DNA from 2 places in the Diaphorobacter sp. JS3051 genome. Region 1 is predicted to be linked to the other one. Evidence: riboswitches for the same ligand, from Rfam matches in the RefSeq annotation. Region 1 holds a riboswitch; the other holds the start of a gene.
The links. A riboswitch is a leader RNA that binds a small molecule or an ion and turns the genes downstream of it on or off. The one in region 1 is predicted to bind cobalamin.
Positions count from the first base shown of each region.

Region 2: linked by a shared signal. The riboswitch ahead of bluB (5,6-dimethylbenzimidazole synthase) and the one ahead of I3K84_RS17985 (TonB-dependent receptor domain-containing protein) in region 1 are both predicted to bind cobalamin.

Region 1 is NZ_CP065406.1:3,776,189-3,779,391, forward strand. Features, by position in the region: gene I3K84_RS17970 (sulfite exporter TauE/SafE family protein) at 1-22, shown strand, start outside; gene I3K84_RS17975 (cell division protein ZapA) at 665-1,009, opposite strand; gene I3K84_RS17980 (hypothetical protein) at 1,006-1,245, opposite strand; cobalamin riboswitch at 1,280-1,524, shown strand; gene I3K84_RS17985 (TonB-dependent receptor domain-containing protein) at 1,604-3,203, shown strand, end outside.
Region 2 is NZ_CP065406.1:4,133,570-4,136,772, reverse strand. Features, by position in the region: gene cobT (nicotinate-nucleotide--dimethylbenzimidazole phosphoribosyltransferase) at 1-437, opposite strand, end outside; gene bluB (5,6-dimethylbenzimidazole synthase) at 543-1,304, opposite strand; cobalamin riboswitch at 1,349-1,541, opposite strand; gene I3K84_RS19730 (cobyric acid synthase) at 1,572-3,053, opposite strand; gene I3K84_RS19725 (aminotransferase class I/II-fold pyridoxal phosphate-dependent enzyme) at 3,050-3,203, opposite strand, start outside.

The DNA of each region.
Region 1 (3,203 bases):
GGCGCCGTGGTGCGTGCCCTGAAAACAGCGTTTTGTGGAACCACAGCGGCTCCGCGAAGCATGCCGTGGCAAGCGAATGGTGCACACTGAGACGCTCAGGCGTGACGTATCGCTGTCAGATCTCTACCAGCGGAAGTGACGAGTCTGTTCTCATCGACGTGGAGAAATCCAGCTACGCATCTCTGCCTTACTGGATGCGCCATCGTGCGTCTGGGGCGCGCGTTGCGTATCAGTGAGATTGCCGAAGGACTGGGAAACGCCCGAACCACGCCAGGATATTTGGCATCGGTGCGACGACTACCAAGGTCTGCTCTGTGCCTTGCAGATGGGTGGGTTGCGCGCGCTGGCCGCGGAGCGCCGGATTTTCTGAGCAGGTATTGAGGTCGCTGGCACTCACCCGGAGCGAGGGCGCAAGCGATTACCGGAGAAAAAGGTGTCTGCGAATGCCACCGGACCGGCATCCTGAACCGGGGGTTCAGGTGGGCGAGGGCAGCCAGGCGTTGGGTTCATCTGACGCGAGATGATCACGCTCACCGGGCAATGTACCAAGCCCGTGCTCAATGAGCATTGGTTCAAGGAAATATAAAGCCCGGCAGCACCGCAGACATGTTCATTGTAGTGGGCTGCCCGTGTGCGGCCAGGGGCTGGGCTTTTACCGTAATGGTTATAGGAGGCGCCCATCCTCGCCCAGCGCCTCGTCCAGGCGCAGGAGCAACTGCTGCACGCGCTCATCGCTGTCGTGCACATGCGGCGCGACCGGGGTGGGGGCCATGCGCGCAGGGGCTGAGGCGGCTGCCAAATCGGCGGCTTCGCGGTCGGCGATCTCGAAAGCCAGGTTGAGGGCCGCCAGCACGGCGATGCGCTCACGCGCGCGTACTTTGCCCGCGTCACGGATGCGCGTCATGGCGGTATCCACGCGCTCGACCGCCTCCAGCAGGCGCGACTCCTGGCCGTCCGGGCAGGCCAGGAGATAGCTTTGCTGGAGGATCTGTACCTCGATCTGCTTCATGGCGCGTCTTTCGTCTCAGCAGTGCCGGGGAGTTCGGGCTCGGCAGGCAGGCGGTCCAGCAATGCGTTCACGCGGGCACGGGCCGCCTGCAGGCGGGATTGGAGGGAATCGCGCTCCTGGGTGAGCGCCGCGACCTGCTGCGCCAACAGGGCATTGGTGCGCTGCAACTCGGCATGGCGCAGCAGCAGCCGCTCAACGCGCTCGGCGATCTGGTCGATGGAAGAGGGGGAGGCCATACGCTGCCGATTGTAGGGATCGGCGTGCGAACCATCGTAAAATTGCGCAGTTGGTGCTCGCGGCGTGGTTCACATGCCGCAGTTCAACGGGAAGCAGGGAGGGACTCTCCGCCATGGAGTGTGTCCTGTGCCTGCGCTGCCCCCGCAACGGTCAGCGGATGAGCCGTACCTCGGCTCCCTCTTCATTGACAAGCCACTGAGCGCCTTGAACAAGCGTTTGGGAAGGCGATGCAGAGCGTTCCGCCAGCCCGGATACCGGCCAACGAGGTGGCTCCGCGTTTCCTTTTGTGAAACCTGGGCCGTTATGCCCAGGTGCCGACGGGGAGGTCGGCCGTGGCGATCTCTCTGTTTGCCCCACATGACAAACACCCGTCCGTTCAATGTGCGCTTGAGTGCGCTTTCCGTGCACGCGCGCGTCGCCGTGCTGCCGCTGGCGCTGGCCGCCGCTTTCCCCGCCGTGTCCCAGACCCTGCTGGCCCAGGCAGCCACAGAACCCCAACTGCGTGAAACCGTCATCACGGCAACCCGCGTGGCCCGGCCGCTGGCCGACATCGTGTCCGATGTGTCCGTCATCGACCGTGAAACCATCGAGGCCAGCGGCGCGGTAGGCGTCATTGACGTGATCTCGCGCCTGCCAGGCGTGCAGATCACGCGCAATGGCGGCCAGGGCAGCAGTGGCAGCGTCTACCTGCGCGGCGCGGAGTCGCGCTTTACCGCCGTGTACCTGGACGGCGTGCGCCTGGACTCGCAATCCACCGGCGGCGTGGTGTGGGAGCAAATCCCGTTGTCGCAGATCGACCGCATCGAGGTCGTGCGCGGGCCAGCGGCTGCTGTGTACGGCTCGGATGCCATGGGAGGCGTGATCCAGCTCTTCACCAAAAAGGGCGAGGGTGCGCCGGCGCCCTACGTGGGCGTGGGCCTGGGCAACCAGGGCACGCGGACGGTGCAGGCCGGCGTGAGTGGCGGCACCGAGCAGGTGGACTATGCGCTGGGGCTGTCGCATGAGCGCGCCGATGGCTTCAGTGCCCGCGTAGGCTCCGCCTACAACCCGGACGAAGACGGCTACCGCCGCACCTCTGCCAATGCCCGACTGGGCGTGCAGTTCGACACGACCCATCGCCTGGAGGGCACGCTGCTGGCCAGCAACCTCAACTCGCAGTACGACGGCAGCAAAACGGCCGACGACCGCAATCACCACCAATTGCGCACGGCCAGCCTGGCATGGCTGGCCAAGTGGAGCGACGTGTACAGCACGCGCTTGCAGGTCACGCAGGGGCAGAGTGAATACAGCACCCGGCCCAACTTCTACATGACCGAGACCACGCTGCACAATTACCTGCTGCAAAACGAGTGGCGCCTGGGCGCGCATCTGTTCACAGCCGCGCTGGAGCGCCGCGAGGACGAACTGCACAACCCCGCCACCGAGTTCGTGGGCGACCTCCAGCGTGACCGCTCACAGAACGCGCTCGCGCTGGGATATGGCCTGAACCAGGGCGCCCATACGCTGCAGGCCAACCTGCGCTATGACGACGACAGCGAGTTCGGCGGCAAAAGCACGGGCAGCCTGTCCTATGGCTACGCCATTACGCCGCAGTGGCGCGTCACCGCAGCGGCCGGCACGTCCTTCCGTGCACCCACGCTCTACCACCGCTTCAGCGAATACGGCGCGCCCGACCTGCAGCCCGAGAAGGGGCGCAACGTGGAGCTGGGCGCGCGGTGGACGCAAGGAGAGAGCAGCGTGGGTGTCGTGGCGTACCGCAACCGCGTCAGCAACCTCATCAATTTCGGCGCCGCGGGCCGCTGTGATTCCAGCTTCGGCTGCTACGAGAACGTGGGCCGCGCCGAGTACAAGGGCGTGACGCTGTCGGCCGCGCACCGCATCGCGGGCGTGTCGGTGCATGGCTCCATCGACTGGCAGAACCCGCGTGACCTGGACAGCGGCAAACTGCTGGCGCGCC
Region 2 (3,203 bases), 360 kb from region 1:
GGGCCGACGCTCGCGTCCTGCGTGCCCGCCGCCACGCGGCAGTGCACCAGGCGGGGCGCACCGGGAACGACGTCGCGCGCGGGTACTGCGCGCGCCACGCCACAGTCGGCCACGGTGAGCTGAAGGCCGTGCTGGCGCGCCAGCACGCTCACGGCTGCGCCGCCTGCCAGAAAGTTCTCGACCATCTGCCAGGTCACGTCGCTCGGGTAGGCCGATACGCCCTTGGCCGCCAGGCCATGGTCGCCCGCGCACACCAGCATCTGCGGCGCCTGCAGCATGGGTGATTCGGTACCTTGGATCTGGCCCAGACGGAGGGCGAGTTGCTCCAGGCGCCCCAACGCACCCAGTGGTTTGGTCTTGTTGTCCAGCTTGTGTTGCAGGGCCTGCGTCAGTGGCAGATCGGTGAAGTCAGCAACGAAAGGCAGGTCGATGATCATGGCGTGTTTCGATTGTCAAAAAAAGGTCCAGCGCGGCCCCGACTCACGGGGCGCATATCAAGAGGTGGCCGTATTGCGGGGCGGGCCCCATGCCTTGTGGCTGGCTTATGCCGGTGCGGTCTGGCGACTGCACTGCGCCGCAGCCTGGTCGCACCGCAGATGCGCGATGAGCGGCTGCTGGTCGTCGCGCTGCCCCCATTGCTCGAAGTACACCAGGTCTTCCACGGGCAGGCGTGGCAGCCAGCCAGCGGTTTCCAGTTCGGGCTTGGCGTGGAAGTGGCTGACGTAGCCGACACACAGGTAGGCGATGGGGGTGATACCCTTGGGAATACCCAGCGCCTGCTGCAGGTCAGCCTGGTGAAAGATGCTCACCCATCCCACCCCAAGCCCTTCGGCGCGCGCGGCGAGCCACAGGTTTTGCACGGCACAGACGCTGCTGTACAGGTCCATGGTTTTCATGTGGGTACGCCCTACCACCACCGGACCGGTGCGCTCGCGGTCGCACGTGATGCAGAGGCCGATGGGCGACTCCAGAATGCCCTCGAGCTTGAGACGCTGGTACACCGCGCGCTTGTCGCCCTCGAACATACCGGCCGCTTCGGCATGGGCCTTGGCGAAGGCATCATGCACCCGGCGCTTGGTGTCCTGCGATCGCACCACCAGGAAGTTCCATGGCTGCATGAAGCCTACGGAAGGCGCATAGTGCGCCGCGGTCAGGATGCGGCTGAGCACCTCGTCCGGTACCGGGGTGGGCAGAAACTGCCCCCGCACATCACGGCGTGAAAAGATGGTGTGGTAAATGGCGTCGCGGGCCTCTTGCGTAAAGGCGTGAACGCTTTGCGTGGCTTGCGCCTGCGCGGTATTCATGGCAGTCCCCTGTGCGTGAATAGGTCGCACGCTGCCTGGCCTTGCAGCGCGATGAACGTTCAGGCCGGTCTTCTGGCTTGGATTCATCTGACCCGCCGCGCCTTCCCGGCCTTGGCGGCCAGTGGCATTGAGCGGGGGTCATCTTCCTTACAGCGTTGGGCACGCGGCGGACTCCAACCGCCTTCCCGATTCTCCCTTTGCCTTGCGGCAGCGGGCACCTGAGGACGGGGATGATAACAACCGCAATTCAACCGCAGTTATCGTCCTTTACTGCGCAGCGAGGGCATCCAACACCCCAGGCTCGAAGTGCCGTGCGATGCCGGCGGCCAGCCTGTCAAACACCGCATCCAGCGTCGGAGCATCGGCACCGAACAGTGCCCGCAGCACGGTTGCGTCCTCGAACAGGCCGTGAAGGTACAGGCCCAGCACATTGCCCCCCGGGTTCTGCCACGCCAACCCGGGCATGAGTTCGCGCGCCACATCGCCGCTGGCGGCCATGGCCGGGTGCTGAGCAGTCTGGCCGTGGTGGATTTCGTAGCCTTGCACAGCCACGCCGGCGAGATGCCGCCAGGCGCCTTGTACGGCGCCGAAGCACTGGCGCGTGGGCCGCACGGTCTTGGTGGCCTCGAAGCTCGTCACCAACGGCAGCAGGCCCAGGCCGGGGCCATTGCCGTCCACCCCCACGGTGTCGATCAACGCCTCGCCGAGCATCTGCAGTCCACCGCAGACTCCCAGCACACGGCCACCGCGTGCCGCATGCGCAGCAATCGCCGCGTCCAACCCCTGTGCGCGCAGCCAGGCCAGGTCAGCCGCCGTGGCCTTGCTGCCGGGCAGGACGATCCAGTCGGCGCCCTCCACATCCGCGGGGCTGCGCGCCCAGGACAAACGCACACCCGGCACATTTTTGAGCGGCTGGAATTCGTCCAGATTGCTGATGCGCGGATACGCCACCACGGCGATGCGCGTATGCACGGCACCCGCGGCGGTGGAGCGCATGTCGAACACGCCGTCCTCCTCGGGCAGGCCGTGGTTCCACTGCATCGGAATGGTGGCGACGACGGGCACGCCGGTCTTGTCCTGCAGCATTTGCGGCGCGGGCGCCAGCAGTGCCTCGTCGCCCCGGAACTTGTTGAGCACGAAGCCTGCGATGAGCGCGCGTTCTTCCTCGGGCAGCAACGCCCATGTGCCAAACAGGTGGGCAAAGGCGCCGCCGCGGTCGATATCCGTCACCAGCAGGCAGCGCGCCTCAGCATGGCGCGCCACGCGCATGTTGACCACGTCGCTGGCGTGCAGATTGATCTCTGCCGGCGAGCCCGCGCCTTCGATGACCACCACGTCGTTCTCGGCCCGCAGCGCGTCCAGCGCCGCCGCGATCTGCGGCCACACACGCTGGCTACGGCCGCGCCATGGCAGTTGCGAAAGCTCATCGCTCACCTGTCCCAACAGCACCACCTGGCTCTTAGTGTCCGCTTCGGGCTTGAGCAGTAGCGGGTTCATGCGCACGTCGGGCACGGCCCGCGCTGCCAGCGCTTGGAAATACTGGGCACTGCCAATCTCGCCGAACTGCTCGCCCGGTGCAGCCACCACGCGCGCGTTGTTGCTCATGTTCTGCGCCTTGAAAGGCGCCACCTTCAGGCCCTGGTTGCTGTAGTAGCGGCACAGCGCGGTGGCCAGCCAGCTCTTGCCCGCACCGCTGGTGGTGCCCAGCACCATGACGCAGCGCGCCGGCCCGGGTCGGGTCTTGTTCATTGCGATTCCTTGTAGAGGCGCCACGATACCTCCAGCGCCCGCTGCGACTGCGGTGGCAACACGCCCAGGCGCACGTGCCCGGGCAGGCCAAACGAGGTGCAGTCGCGCAGCTTGACGCCACGCGCGCGCAGCCATTGCAGGAAGGTCCCC